One region of the Roseateles sp. GW821-FHT09B06 genome, then DNA from elsewhere that is predicted to be linked to it. Evidence: predicted binding sites of a transcription regulator. Region 1 holds the regulator's gene; the other holds the start of a gene.
The links. The regulator LexA, encoded in region 1, represses DNA repair genes until DNA is damaged. The targets are predictions, from matches to a motif close to ACTGTATNNNNATACAGT.
Positions count from the first base shown of each region.

Region 1 (7,581 bases):
GTTCCTCGATGCGATCACCAAGGTGACCCTGCATCTGGACGAGGCCAAGCTGATGCGCTACGGCGGCAATTACACCGCCTTCGAGGCGATGCGCGCCGAGCGCATGGTCTTGCAGCAGGCCGCCTTCGAGAAGCAGCAGGACCGCATGGCGCATCTGCAGAAGTTCATCGACCGCTTCAAGGCCAAGGCCAGCAAGGCCAAGCAGGCGCAGAGCCGCGTCAAGGCGCTGGAACGGATGGAGAAGCTGGCGCCGGTGCTGACCGCCTCCGACTTCTCCTTCGAATTCCGTGAGCCGATCAGCCTGCCGAACCCGATGCTGATGTTCGACGAGGTGGCCTGCGGTTACATGGTGCCCCGGTCCACCGAGTACGGCGGCCCGCCCCCCGAGGGGGCCGGCGGCAACGCCTTGGGGCGGCCCGGCGCCGCTGCCGCTGACACCGATCTGGTCGAGAAGATCATCGTGCGCGGCATCGACCGCTCGGTGCTGGCCGGCCAGCGCATCGGCATCCTGGGCGCGAACGGCCAGGGCAAGTCCACGGTGGTGAAGACGGTGGCGCGCATGCAGCGCGCGATGAGCGGCAAGATCACCGAGGGCAAGGGCCTGTCGATCGGCTACTTCGCCCAGCAGGAGATGGACGTGCTGCGGCCCGACGAGGGCCCGCTGTCGCACATGGTGCGCCTGGCCAAGGAGGTCAGCCCGAGCGCCCGGGAACAGGAACTGCGCGACTTCCTGGGCCAGTTCCGCTTCGTCGGCGACATGGTCAACCAGGCGGTGGGCAGCCTCTCCGGCGGCGAGAAGGCGCGCCTGGTGCTGGCGATGCTGGTCTGGCAGCGCCCCAACCTGCTGCTGCTGGACGAACCGACCAACCACCTGGACCTGCAGACGCGCGAAGCGCTGTCGATGGCGCTCAACGAGTTCGAGGGCACGGTGATGCTGGTCAGCCATGACCGCGCGCTCTTGCGCGAGGTCTGCGACGAGTTCTGGCTGGTCACCAAGGGCGGCGTCGGTCCCTTCGACGGCGATCTGGACGATTACCAGAAGTGGCTGCTGGACCAGTCCAAGGAGGCGGCCAAGCTGGCCAAGGAGGCCGCCAAGGAAGCAGCCAAGAAGGCAGCATCATCTCCGTCGCCAAGTCCGGCGCCGGCCGCCGCCCCCGTGGCTGCCCCCGAGCCGGCCGCGCCGTTGGTCTTCAAGCGCGAGGACCGCAAGGCCAGCGGCCAGGCCCGCCAGCGTCTGGCCGAGCAGACGAAACCGCTGCGCAAGGAGATGGAGCAGATCGACGCCAGGCTCAACAGGCTGGCCGACGAGCGCCAGGCCATCGAAGCCGAGCTGGCCGCGGGCACCGCTGCGCCGGCCAAGATCGCCGAGCTGGGCAAGCGACTCAAGGCCATCCACGACGAGTTGGAGGCCGCCGAACTGCGCTGGCTGGAGCTCAGCGCCGAGGTCGACGCGATCCAGGCCGCGGCCTGATCGACCAATCGATCGATCAGGCCAGCAGCACGCCGGCGATCGCGATGATCGCCGGCAGCGCCTGCACGTACAGAATCTTGCGGCTGGCCGTGGCCGCGCCGTAGAGCCCGGCCACCAGCACGCAGCCCAGGAAGAACAGCTGCACCGCCATGTCGCCGCGCGCTAGTCCCCAGATCAGTCCCGCGGCCAGGAAGCCGTTGTACAGGCCCTGGTTCGCCGCCAGCACCTTGCTGGCCTCGGCGAACTCCGGCGTCAGTCCGAAGGCCTTGCGGCCCTTGGGCGTGGTCCACAAAAACATCTCCAGCACCAGGATGTAGAGATGCAGCAGGGCCACCAGACCCACCAGCACATTGGCCACCATCGTCATCGACCGTTCTCCTCGGTTTGAATAACCATTTTAATTGTGTGCAATTTAATTGCCAACTACATTATCACCCATGACACGCAGCAAGACCCCCAGCACCTCTCCAGCGCTTCCCGCGGGCGACGACTGGCTGCGCCTGGACCGGCAGCTGTGCTTCGCGCTCTACGCCAGCTCGCTGGCCATGACCAAGCTCTACAAGCCCTTGCTGGAGCCGCTGGGCCTGACCTATCCGCAATACCTGGCGATGCTGGTGCTTTGGGAGCAAGATGGCATCAGCGTTTCCACCCTCGGCCAGCGCCTCACGCTCGATTCCGGCACCCTGACGCCGCTGCTCAAGCGCATCGAGGCGGCCGGCCTGATCGCACGGCGGCGCGCCGCCGAGGACGAGCGCCGCGTTGACATCCTGCTGACAGAGACGGGCCGCAAGCTGAAGGAGCAGGCCCGGCACATCCCGTCCCAGCTGGCCTGCGCCACCGCCTGCTCGCTGGAAGAACTGAGTTCCCTCACGCGACGCCTGCACGAGCTGCGCGAGCAGCTGGCCGGTGCCGAGCTTTCACCCACCACCACCGATAGATAGGAAGACACCATGGCACTCGACAAAGTCCTCTACACCGCCACCGCCACCGCCACCGGCGGCCGCACCGGCACCGCCACCACGCCCGATGACCGCCTCAACCTGAAGCTGGACACACCCAAGGAGCTGGGCGGCGGCGGCGGCGAAGGCACGAACCCCGAGCAGCTCTTCGCTGCCGGCTATTCGGCCTGCTTCATCGGCGCGATGAAGGTCGTGGCCCAACGCCAGAAGGTCGCGCTGCCGGCCGACGTGAGCATCACGACCGATGTGGGCATCGGCCCGGTTGGCCAAGCCTTCGGCATCCAGGTTTCGATGGCGATCTCGATCCCCGGTGTGGACCGGGCCGTGGCCCAGGAACTGGTGAACGCCGCCCACCAGGTCTGCCCCTACTCGAACGCCACCCGCGGCAATATCGACGTGACGCTGAACCTGATCTAAGCCAGCAGCTCCAGCAGCAGCTGGACGCGGGCCTTCACCGGACTCAAGGCGCCGGCGCTCGGAAGGGCGCCGGCGCTTTCCATCACGGGTCCGGCATCGCAGCGCGTGCTGCGCAGCACGCGCACGCCGGCGGCCTGCGCCTCGCGCAGCGCCGCCTCCAGATCCCGCGCCAGGGTGCCGTTGCCGGTGCCGGCCACCACCAGGCCGTCCACCCCCTGGGCCAGCAGGGCTCGCACCACGGTGCCATCCGCGCCGACATGGTTCAGCACGATCTGCACGCGCGGCCATGCCTCGGCCGGCCTTGCGATGCGAGCCAGCCCCAGGCCACCAGCGGCCTCGGGCCAGGCCCCCAGCAGGCGCGGCACGCCCTCCTCCACGACACCCAGCTGCGCGCCCTCGGCCGAGGCAAAGGCATCGATCTTGTAGCTGTGCACCTTGCGCACCTGCTCCGGCCCGTGGATGGCACCGCCGAACACCGTCAGCACGCCGCGCGCAGCGGCATGGGCCGCCAGCGCGACGGCGTCCAGCAGGTTCTGCGGCCCGTCGACCTGCAGCGCGGTGGCCGGCCGCATCGCCGCGGTCAGCACCACCGGCTTGCCCGGTGCCAGCACGCGCTGCAGGAAGAAGGCGGTTTCCTCCAGGGTGTCGGTGCCATGGGTGATAACGACGCCGGCCACCTCGGGACGGGCCAGATGATGGGCAACCCGCCGCGCCAGCATTTGCCAGGTGGCGAAGTCCATGTCCTTGCTGTCCAACTGGGCCACCTGCTCGGCTTCAAGTGGCCGGCCGGCCAGCGGCGGGATGGCCTCGATCAGCTGCTTGACGCCCAGTTGCGCGGCGGTGTAGCCGACGTTGTCGGCCTGGTTCGCCGCCCGGCCGGCGATCGTGCCGCCGGTGCCGAGGATCACGACCAGATTGTTGTTCTTGCTTGCTTCAGACATTCATCAGATCCTGGATGGATAAACAGTCACTGGATATATACTCAGGCGAGATCAGCAACACCGCCCGCGAGGTGCCCATGGACGACAGCCCCAAACTCACCGCCCGCCAGCGGCAGATTTTCGATCTGGTGCGCGACGCCATCGAAAGCACCGGCGCACCGCCGACGCGTGCCGAGATCGCCGCCGAACTGGGCTTCCGCTCGGCCAATGCCGCCGAGGAACACCTGCAGGCGCTGGCCCGCAAGGGCGTGATCGAACTGGTGGGCGGCACCTCGCGCGGCATCCGCCTGAAGTCTGACACATTGCGCGCACTGAACCAGGAACGGCGTCAGCGCGAGGACGGCCTGCAACGGTTCGCGCTGCCCCTGCCGGGCATTGCGCAACTCACCCTGCCCCTGGTCGGCCGCGTCGCGGCCGGCGCGCCCATCCTGGCCCAGGAACATATCGAGCAGAGCTACACGGTGGAGGCCGGCATGTTTGCCCGCAAACCCGACTTCCTGCTGAAGGTCAAGGGCATGAGCATGAAGGACATCGGCATCATGGACGGCGACCTGCTGGCCGTGCAGAAGTCCAGCGAGGCCAAGAACGGCCAGATCGTCGTGGCCCGCATCGGTGACGAGGTGACGGTCAAGCGCTATCAGAAGCGTCGCGACGGCATCAGCCTGCTGCCGGAGAACGCCGACTTCGAGCCCATCCTGGTGTCGCCCGGCGACGACTTCGCGATCGAGGGCCACGCCGTCGGCCTGATCCGCAATTCCCTGAGCTTCTGAGCCGATGAAGGCACGCCACTACGAGGACTGCTACGCGCTGGAGCAGATCCCCAATATCGGCACCGCGATGGCCGCCGACCTGCGGCTGCTGGGCATCACCAGGCCGCAGGAGTTGCGCGGGCGCGATGCCTTCGTGCTGTACCAGCAGCTTTGCGCGATTACCGAACAGCGCCAGGATCCCTGCGTGCTCGATACCCTGATGTCGGCCGTCGATTTCATGCGCGGCGCACCGCCCAAACCCTGGTGGCATTACACGGCCGAACGCAAGCTGGTTTACGGCCCCATCTGAATCGCAGTATGGTCGTGCCAAAGAAGAAAAAGCCCTGGATATTTGCATATCCAGGGCTTTCCATAGATTGGCGGAGTGGACGGGACTCGAACCCGCGACCCCCGGCGTGACAGGCCGGTATTCTAACCAACTGAACTACCACTCCGCGTGGCGATGAATACCGTCTAGAGTATTCATCAAACTGGTACCTCGTAGGGGATTCGAACCCCTGTAGCCACCGTGAAAGGGTGGTGTCCTAGGCCTCTAGACGAACGAGGCAATAACTATCTACCTGAACTGCGCGCCACCAGAATTTGGTGGAGGTAAGCGGGATCGAACCGCTGACCTCTTGCATGCCATGCAAGCGCTCTCCCAGCTGAGCTATACCCCCGTATCGGGCACGCGCCGTTCAAGCGAATCAATCTTCTATCTTCTGAAATACGAGCGGCCAACTGAATGGCCGCTTGCATTTTGACATCAACGTGTCTGCAAACCTTGGCGGAGTGGACGGGACTCGAACCCGCGACCCCCGGCGTGACAGGCCGGTATTCTAACCAACTGAACTACCACTCCGCAGTGGGATAAGTTCGTAACTGAAAAAGATTATATATCAATAATCCATCTCAATTACCAAGCCTTATCAAACTTGGCGTCCCCTAGGGGATTCGAACCCCTGTAGTCACCGTGAAAGGGTGGTGTCCTAGGCCTCTAGACGAAGGGGACTAATCCTTCTTCATACCTGAACCGCGCGCCACCAAGAAGACTTGGTGGAGGTAAGCGGGATCGAACCGCTGACCTCTTGCATGCCATGCAAGCGCTCTCCCAGCTGAGCTATACCCCCAAAGAATTCCCTCAGGATCTGCGAACAATCTCGAGAACTTTCATTCCCTGGACTGCTGCGATTCTTTGTGTATCGCGCCGTTCAAGCGAGAAAAAGATTATAGAACGAATTTCAGATGCCGCGCAAGCGGTTGATGACAATTTCTTTGTCGAACAGTTCCAGTACCGCGTCGAGCGAGGGAGTTTGTGCGCGACCGCACACCAGCACCCGCACCGGGATGGCGAGTTGCGGCATCTTCAAGCCGTGCGCGCCGATGGCTTCCTTGATCGCGGCCTGGATGGTCGCCTTCTTCCACTCGGCGAGCGCGGCCAGCTTCTCGGCCAGCGCTGCCACGGCCGGCTTCACCGCATCGGTGATGTGCGTGGCCAGATCCTCGGCCGCGGGCGCGACCGGGGCGAAATACATGGTCAGCCAATCGGCCAAGGCCACCGTCGTCGCACAGCGATCCTTGAACAGCGCGCACAGCGGTACCAGCCTGGACGCCGGCGCGGCGATGCCGCGCTTGGCCAGTTGGCCCTCGACCAGCGCGGCCAGGCGCGTGTCGTCGGCCTGCTTGATGTACTGGCCATTCACCCATTCCAGCTTGGCCGGATCCCACTGCGCCGGGCTCTTGGACAGATGGCTGCCATCGAACCAGGACACCAGTTGCTCGCGCGTGAACAGCTCGTCGTCGCCATGGCTCCAGCCCAGGCGCGACAGGTAGTTCAGCATGGCCTCGGGCAGATAGCCGTTCTCCTCGTAGGCCGTCACGCTGACGGCGCCACGGCGCTTGCTGAGCTTCTGGCCGTCGTCGCCCAGGATCACCGGCACATGGCCGAACTGGGGCAGCGGCGCACCCAGCGCCTTGAAGATATTGATCTGCCAGGGCGTGTTGTTGACATGCTCGTCGCCGCGGAACACATGGCTGATCTGCATGTCCCAGTCGTCGACCACCACGGCGAAGTTATAGGTCGGCACGCCATCGGTGCGCTGGATGATCAGATCATCGATCTCGCGGTTGTTGATCGTGATCGGGCCCTTGACCACATCGTCCCAGCTCACGTCACCGTCGATCGGATTCTTGAAGCGCACCACCGGCTTCACGCCCTCGGGAATGGCCGGCAGCACCTTGCCCGGCTCGGGACGCCAGGTGCCGTCGTAGCGGCGCTTCTCGCCGCGCGCCTCCTGGCCGGCCTTCATGGCGTCCAGTTCCTCGGGCGTGCAGTAGCAGCGGTAGGCCGTGCCGGCGGCGATCATCTGTTCGATCACCTCGTTGTAGCGCTGCAGGCGCTCCATCTGGTAGATCGGGCCCTCGTCGTACTCGAGGCCCAGCCATTTCATCGCGGCCAGGATCTGATCGACCGAATCCTGGGTCGAGCGCGCCACATCGGTGTCCTCGATGCGCAGCACGAACCGGCCACCGTAATGGCGGGCGTAGGCCCAGGAATACAGCGCGGTTCGCGCCGTGCCCAGATGCAGAAAGCCGGTGGGCGAGGGTGCGATGCGGGTGCGCACGGGCGTGGTGTTGACTGGTTGGCTCATTGATTCAGCGTGGAAAATCCGCGCAGCAGATCGTCGGTGATGTCGTCAGGGTGCTCCAGGCCCACGGCCAGGCGGATCAGCCCTTGGCCGATGCCGGCGGCCTGGCGCTGCGCTTCGGTCAGGCGGCCATGCGAGGTGGTGGCCGGGTGCGTGATGATGGACTTGGTGTCGCCCAGGTTGGTGGCGATGGAGATCACTTGGGTGCTGTCGATCAGGTGGAAGGCCGCGGCACGCGCGGCCTCGGCCCCTTCCGCACCCTTGCGGCCGTGCAGGTCGAAGGACACCACCGCCCCACCCTGCCCGCCTTGCTGGCGCATCGCCAGTTCATGCTGAGGATGCGAGGCCAGGCCGGGATAGTGGACGCGCGCCACCTCGGGCCGTCCCTCCAGCCAT
Region 1 is NZ_JBWKPM010000001.1:326,292-333,872, forward strand. It holds gene AC07OQ_RS01660 (ABC-F family ATP-binding cassette domain-containing protein) at 1-1,471, shown strand, start outside; gene AC07OQ_RS01665 (DUF1304 domain-containing protein) at 1,488-1,838, opposite strand; gene AC07OQ_RS01670 (MarR family winged helix-turn-helix transcriptional regulator) at 1,909-2,412, shown strand; gene AC07OQ_RS01675 (organic hydroperoxide resistance protein) at 2,422-2,847, shown strand; gene AC07OQ_RS01680 (asparaginase) at 2,844-3,788, opposite strand; gene lexA (transcriptional repressor LexA) at 3,866-4,558, shown strand; gene AC07OQ_RS01690 (helix-hairpin-helix domain-containing protein) at 4,563-4,847, shown strand; tRNA gene AC07OQ_RS01695 (tRNA-Asp) at 4,916-4,992, opposite strand; tRNA gene AC07OQ_RS01700 (tRNA-Glu) at 5,030-5,105, opposite strand; tRNA gene AC07OQ_RS01705 (tRNA-Ala) at 5,142-5,217, opposite strand; tRNA gene AC07OQ_RS01710 (tRNA-Asp) at 5,323-5,399, opposite strand; tRNA gene AC07OQ_RS01715 (tRNA-Glu) at 5,474-5,549, opposite strand; tRNA gene AC07OQ_RS01720 (tRNA-Ala) at 5,592-5,667, opposite strand; gene gltX (glutamate--tRNA ligase) at 5,779-7,188, opposite strand; gene AC07OQ_RS01730 (O-succinylhomoserine sulfhydrylase) at 7,185-7,581, opposite strand, start outside.

Region 2 (7,581 bases), on a different contig from region 1:
GATGCTGGCGTTCCAGAAGAAGGGCCAGGCCGCAGGCTGGTAGTTCGTCAGCGCCGGGCTGCGCGCCGACAGGCCGGCGAACTTGCCGACGTTGACATAGGGCACCTCGTCGTAGACCACCTGCTGGACCTTGCCCCACAGCGCGCCGCGCTTGACCGGGTCGGCCTCGCGGTTGAAGGCCTCCAGCGCCGCGGTCTTGGCCGGGCTGCTCCACCAGCCGGGCGCGCCGTCGCCCAGTTGCGGCGGCGACAGCATCGGCTCGGGGAACTGGCCCGAATGCGTGATGTAGAGGTCCCACAGCTTGGCTTCGCCGCGGCGCTGCACCAGGGTGGCCCAGTCGACCACGTTGAGCTCCGCCTTCAGGCCGGCACGCTTGAACTGCTCGGCCATCAAGAGGGCCATGTTGTAGTGGAAGTCGTACTGGCGGCTGGTCAGCACGCGTATGGTCTCGCCCTTGTAGCCGGCCTTCTCGGCCATGGCCTTCGCTTTCGCGGCATTGCGCTGGTTGTACTGCTCGGCGCCGGCGGTCGAGTAGAACGGCGAGCCCTTCGGGAAGTGATTCGCCTCGGCGCTGAAGAAGCGCGTGTCGCCGAAGCCGGCGGCCAGCATCTCGCCGCTGCCCATCGCGGTCTGCACCGCCTGGCGCAGCGCCTGGTTGGCCAGCACGCCCTCCTTGGTGTTGAAGACGATGTAGGGGAAGCCGAAGGACGGCGTCATCAGGGCCACGGTCTTGCCCTGGGCCTTGTCCAGCCGCGCCATCGCCTCGACCGGCAGCAGATCCGCATAGTGGTACTGGCCGGCCAGCGCGCCCTCGACCCGGGTGTTGGCATTGGGCACCGGCACGAAGCGCAGCTCCTGGATCAGGGCCTCGCGACGGCCGCCATAGCCGCTGGCCGGCTCCTTGCGGGCGCTGTACTGATCGAAGCGGCTCAAGAGCACGTATTGGTCGGGGCGGCGCTCCTTGAAGCGGTAGGGCCCGGTGCCGACGAAATCCTTCAGAGGCAGCGCGATCGCCTCCTTGGCCATGATGGCGGCCATGCCGGTGGGCAGGGCCAGTTGCGCGACCAGCGGCGCATAGGGATTCTTCAGGGTCAGCTCGATCTCCAGCGGGCTCAACGCCTTCAGGCCGAGCAGTTCCTTGGCCACCGCCTTGCCGCGCGGCGCGTTGTCCATCCAGCGCTGCAGGCTGGCCACCACGTCCTCGGCGTTCAGCTCGCGGCCCGAATGCAGCTTGACTCCCTTGCGCAGTGCGATGCGGTAGGTCTTGCCGTCGGCCGAAACCTTGGGCAGGGCCTCGGCCAGCATCGGGGTGAGCTGCCACTTGGCGTCGAAGGTGTAGAGCGGCTCGAACACATGCTGCATGATGGTGCCCACCAGATCGGCCGTGGACGCCATCGGGTCCAGGGTCTGGGGCTCGCCCACCATGGCCAGCGTCGCATGGCTGCTCGCGGCGCCCGGCTGGGCCTGCAGCGGCAGCGCCTGGAGGCCGCCGATCAGGGCGGTCAGGGCCATCGTCTGGCGCAGAAGCTGGCGGCGCTTGACCAAAGAAGACGAGGCGGCTGGGGATGCTGCTGCGATGCGCATGTTGACGTTCTCCGCATGAAAAATAGTTTCAGCGAAATGAACGATATGCGGTTTTTCGCGTTTCAAACCTAGAGAAAACCCGGTATCAAGCGCAAATCACTGAAATACAATTTCAGCCACAAGCCATCAACCGCAAGGACCTCACCATGCCTCTGGAATACCTGGGTGCCCCGCCCGTGGCCTCCGACCAGCAAGCCCGCCCCTTCTCGCCCGCCGTGCGGGCCGGCGATTTCGTCTATGTGTCCGGCCAGGTACCGGCCAATGCGCAGGGCGAGATCATCGCCGGCGGCATCGAGGCTCAGACCCATCAGGTGATGGCCAATCTGAAGACCGTGCTGGCGCTGGCCGGCTGCACGCTGGACGATGTCTGCAAGAGCACGGTGTGGCTGGACGACGCGCGCGACTTCGGCGCCTTCAACCGCGTCTACATGAGCTACTTCCCCAACGGCAAGCCCGCCCGCTCCACCACCGAGGCCCGCCTGATGGTGGACGCCAAGGTCGAAATCGACGTGGTGGCCTACAAGCCCAAGGACTGAACCACCCCCTACCGGCTGCGCCGGCCCCCTCAAGGGGGCAGCGACGGCCGCCCGGCGGAGCCGGATCGGCGTCGCTCGCTTGGAAATGCACCTGATCCCATGGCGCCTTCGGCACCATGGGATCATCAGGCGCCGAAGGGCGTCGGTTCCGCGGGCGTCCTCGGCAGCGCGGCCCAGCGCGCCGCGGTGATCTCATAGTGCAGGCTGGGCGCCTGGCCTGGCACATCGGCCAGCGAACCCTTCAGCAGCAGGCCCAGGCGGTCCAGGGTCTTGCGCGACGGCGTGTTGGCCGGCTGCACCACCGCCTGCACCGAGGCCGCCTGCAGCCGCTCGAAGGCCAGCGCCAGCGCGGCCTGCGACATCTCCGACGCATAACCCTGGCCCCAATGCTGGGGCCGGAAACGGAAATACAGGTACAGGCCCGGCTGGCCCGCCACGGGCCTATGCATGATGCCGCCCAGGCCGATCAGTTCCTCTGGCTGCTCGCGCAGTGCGATGGCCCAGTAGCCGAAGTTCTGGGCCCGCCAATGCACCAGCCAGCCCTGCAGCAGTTCGGCCGCGGCCGCGGGCGAATGCAGCGGCCCGCCGGGGCTGAAGCGGTTGGTCACCGGATCGGCATGCAGCGCGTAGATCGCGTCCAGGTCCTCTTCGCGAGGGGCACGCAGCAACAGGCGCGCAGTCTCCAGCGGCGTCGATGACAACAGCAGATCCTCTCGCTCGGGCATTGAGGTCAGGCTCCGATTTCTGCATCAAATGTAAGGGTTTGACCTTATATCTCAAGTATCGAGACGTTGCCGCCCTTCGTTCGGCCGCGGCGCCCTTGGCTCGCACGCACCGAGCCCGAAAGCGCGAAAACCTGCACGCGCCGCTCGGGTAAGCGTCGCCCGCTTGGCTGGAATGGCTTCCTCGTATACTGTATAAAAATACAGTTTCATAGCTCGCCGCCTCTCCGCCCACCTTTCCACGCCTTGCCATGATGGATGCCGCAGCCTCACCCCGGCAGGTCCGGTCGTCCCCGGCCGCCGCCCCCCTGCTCAGCGGCCCGCTGGGACAGGCGCTGTGGCGCGGCTCGGAACTGGCCCATGGCCACGGCCCCGGTTTTGCCACCGGCTTTGCGGCGCTGGACGCGGCCCTGCCCGGAGGCGGCTGGCCCGGCCGCGCGCTCAGCGAGATCCTGCAGCCGCAGGCCGGCGTCTGCGAATGGCGACTGGTGGGGCCGGCTCTGGCACCGCTGCTGGCCGGCGGCCGCTCGCTGCTGCTGCTGGGGCCGCCGTTCACGCCGCATCTGCCGGGCCTGGCGGCCTGGGGCATCAAGGCCCGCCAGGTGGTCTGGCTGGCCCCCGCCAGCCCGACGCAAGGCCTGTGGGCCCTGGAGCAGGTGCTGAAGGCCAATGCCGCCGGCGCCGTGATGGCCTGGCTGCCGCAGGCCCGGCCCGAACAGCTGCGCCGGCTGCAGGCCTGCGCCCTGGGCATGCAGGCGCCCGTGTTCGTCTTCCGGCCCGAGGCGGCCCTGCAGCGGCAGGCCTCGGCCGCGCCGCTGCGCCTGGCCGTGCGGCCGCAGGACGCCTGGGGCCTGCGCGTCGAGGTGCTGAAGCGCCGCGGCCCGGCGCTGGACGAGGCCCTGCTGCTGCAGGCCGTGCCGCCGGCCCTGGCCCCGGTGCTGGCCGCGCGCTTGCTGCAGACGCCGCGACCCACGTCCCTGGTGCAAGAGGCGCCGCAAGAGAAGCCGCAAAAGGAGCCCCGTGATGCAGCATTGGCTCGCCCTGCTCGGCAGCGTGTCGGCGCCTGATGGCAGCCCCGGCGCCGCCGCGGCCCGGGAGGCCAGCCTGCGCGCCCTGGGCTGGTGGGCGCTGCAGTTCTCGCCGCGGGTGGCGCGGCTGGAGGAGGCCGTCGTGCTGGAGGTGGCGGCCAGCCTGCGCCTGTTCGGCGGCGCCCGCCGGCTGCACCGGCGGCTGTGGCGCGAAGCGCGCGATCTCGGGCTCACCGGCATGGCCTGGGCACCGACCAGCCTCGCGGCGCTGGCGCTGGCGCGCGCCGGACAGCACGACGGGCTGAGTGCCCCGCTGAACGAGTTGCTCGATGCGCAGCCGCTGGCGGCCCTGAGCGCCGTCCAGGCCCATGAGGCGATGCTGGCGCGCCTGGGCTGCCGGCGTCTGGGTCAGGTGCGCGCGCTGCCGCGCGCCGCGCTGGCGCGGCGCTTCGGCGACGCACTGCTGGGCGCGCTGGACCGGGCCTATGGCTGCGCGCCCGAGGCCCATGTCTGGCTGCAGGCGCCGGAGCGCTTCGAGGCGCGGCTGGAACTGCCCTTCCGCATCGAGCATGCGCCGGCGCTCCTGCACTACGCCGAGAGCCTGCTGCGCCAGCTGTGCGGCTGGCTGGCCGCGCGCCATGCCGGCGTCAAGCAGCTGACCCTGGCCTGGCAGCACGATGCGATGCGCGGCCGCGATGTGAGCCTGGACGGCGCGCTGCAGTTCGGCACCGCCGACGCCACGCGCGACCTGCGCCATCTGAGCCGGCTGCTGGGCGAGCATCTGGCACGCCTGGAACTGGCCGCGCCGGTGGGCGAACTGAGCTTGCGCGCCGACGAGGTGGTGCGAAAAACCGAGCAGGCGGCCAGCCTGCTGCCGAGTTCACCGGATGAGGCCACCGAGCCGCTGCCGCGTCTGTTGGAGCGCCTGGCCGTGCGCCTAGGGCCCGAGCGGGTACGCGCCGGTCTGCCGCTGGAGGACCACAGGCTGGAATGCATGCAGCGCTGGGCCCCCTGGCCCGGCCCGGCCCGGCCCGCCGCGGCGCGCGCGCCGCTGTCCCCGCAGCCCGCCTGGCTGCTGGAGCCGCCGCAGCGGCTGGAGATGCGCGGCAGCCAGCCGCGTTATCTGGGCAAGCCGCTGCAACTGCTGACCCGGCCGCAGCGCATCGAGGGCGGCTGGTGGCAGCAAAGCGCAGGGCCGGGCGTGGTGCAGCGCGACTATGTGCTGGCCCTGAGCCCGCAGGCCGGACTGCTGTGGATCTACCAGCAGCGCCTGTCGGCACCGGACGAATCGGGCTGGTTCCTGCATGGGGTGTTTGCATGATTCCGGATTACGCGGAGCTGCACTGCCTCAGCAACTTCAGCTTCCTGCGCGGCGCTTCCAATCCCGAGGAACTGGTCGAGCGGGCCTGCAAGCTGGGCTATGCGGGCATCGCGATCACCGACGAATGCTCGCTGGCCGGTGTGGTGCGGGCCTATACCCAGCTCAAGCGCATGCGGACCCGCGCCGAGGAACAGGGGCTGAACATCACCCTGCCGAAGCTGCTGATCGGCGCCGAATTCCTGGTGCGCGACGACCTGATGGGCGAGCCCGACTTCAAGCTGGTCGCGATCGCCCGGCATCTGGAGGGCTACGGCAATCTGTGCCAGTTCATCACCGGGTTGCGGCGCGAGAGCGAGACCAAGGGCCGGTACCGGCTGCGGCGCGCGCAGCTGCAGCCCGGGCGCCTCGCCGGCTGTCAGCTGATCCTGCTGCCGCGCCGCGAGGCCAGCGATGCCGAGCTGCTCGCACCCGCGCTATGGCTCTTGCGCCATCATCCGGGCCAGGCCTGGATCGGCGTCGAGCTGCTGCGAGAAACAGGCGACGAGCTGTGGCTGCAGCGCCTGCGCGCGGTGGCCGAGACCACGGCCCTGCCACTGCTGGCCTGCGGCGACGTGCACATGCATCTGCGCTCGCGCAAGCCGCTGCAGGACGTGATGACCGCCACGCGCCTCGCCAAGCCGGTGCGCGACTGCGGCATGGACCTGCAGCCCAATGCCGAGCGCCATCTGCGCAGCCGGCTGCGGCTGGCGCAGCTGTATCCGGAGGATCTGCTGGCGCAGACCCTGGTCCTGATGGGGGGCTGCACGTTCTCGCTCGACGAGATCAAGTACCAATACCCCAACGAGGTCGTCCCCAGGGGCGAGACGCCCTCTAGCCATCTTCGTAAACGTACCTACGCGGGCATGGCCAAGCGCTGGCCGCAAGGTGTGCCCGCGCAATGGCGCGAGCGGATCGACTACGAGTTGACGCTGATCGAGGAGCTGAAGTACGAGCATTATTTCCTGACCGTGGCCGACATCGTCGACTACGCGCGCTCGATCAAGATTCTCTGCCAGGGCCGCGGCTCGGCCGCCAACAGCGTGGTCTGCTACTGCCTGCACATCACGGCCGTCGACCCGGGCCGCAGCACCCTGCTGTTCGAACGCTTCATCAGCCGCGAGCGCAACGAACCGCCCGATATCGATGTGGACTTCGAGCATGAACGCCGCGAGGAAGTGATCCAGCATCTCTACCGCAAATACGGCCGCGACCGGGCCGCGCTGGCCGCCACCGTGATCAGCTACCGCGCCAAGAGCGCGATCCGCGATGTCGGCAAGGCGCTGGGCATGGACGAGGCCCTGCTGGAACGGCTGACGCTGGATCACCATGGCTGGTCCGAGGAATCGCTGCCGGACGAACGCTTAGGCCAGCTCTGCGCCGAACTGGGTCTGGACGAGAGCGAACAGACCTTGCGCCAGCTGGTTCAGCTCTCGCGCCAGCTGATGGGCATGCCGCGCCACCTGAGCCAGCATGTCGGCGGCTTCGTGCTGACCCAGGGGCCGCTGGACCGGCTGGTGCCGATCGAGAAGGCGGCGATGGCGGACCGCACGGTCATCGAGTGGGACAAGGATGATCTGGAATCACTGCGGCTGATGAAGGTTGACGTGCTCGCTTTAGGCATGCTGTCCTGCCTGCGGCGCTGCTTCGACTTCTACCGCCAGTGGCGCGGCCTGGACTACGAGCTGGCCAGCATCCCCGAGGGCGACAAGCCCACCTACAAGATGATCTGCGAGGCCGATACCGTCGGCGTGTTCCAGATCGAGAGCCGCGCGCAGATGTCGATGCTGCCGCGCCTGCGGCCGGAGAACTATTACGACCTGGTGATCGAGGTCGCGATCGTGCGGCCCGGCCCGATCGAGGGCGGCATGGTCCACCCCTATCTGAAGAACCGCAAGCTGCCAAAGGACATGGTGCGCTATCCGAGCGAGGCCTTGAAGCCGGCACTCGAGCGCACGCTCGGCGTACCGATCTTTCAGGAGCAGGTGATGCAGGTCTCGATGATCGCGGCCGGCTTCAGCGCGGATGAGGCCGACGAGTTGCGGCGTGCGATGGCTTCATGGAAGCGGCCCGGCTTGCTGCAGGACTTCCACAGGAGGATTCTCGACGGCATGCACAAGCGCGGCTACACGCCAGAGTTCGCAGAATCCATCTTCAGCCAGATCAAGGGCTTCTCCTCCTACGGCTTCCCAGAATCCCACGCCGCCAGCTTCGCGCTGCTGACCTATGTGTCCTCGTGGATCAAATGCCACGAGCCCGGCCTCTTTCTCTGCGCGCTCCTGAACTCGCAGCCGCTGGGCTTCTACACGCCCAGCCAGCTGGTGCAGGACGCGCGCCGCCACGGCGTCGAGGTG
Region 2 is NZ_JBWKPM010000008.1:72,259-79,839, reverse strand. It holds gene AC07OQ_RS09445 (ABC transporter substrate-binding protein) at 1-1,512, opposite strand, end outside; gene AC07OQ_RS09440 (RidA family protein) at 1,731-2,120, shown strand; gene AC07OQ_RS09435 (GNAT family N-acetyltransferase) at 2,246-2,845, opposite strand; gene imuA (translesion DNA synthesis-associated protein ImuA) at 3,094-3,909, shown strand; gene AC07OQ_RS09425 (Y-family DNA polymerase) at 3,866-5,191, shown strand; gene AC07OQ_RS09420 (error-prone DNA polymerase) at 5,188-7,581, shown strand, end outside.
Region 2: imuA (translesion DNA synthesis-associated protein ImuA) is a predicted target of LexA. The motif match lies at 3,033-3,050, and genes of this name have one in related genera.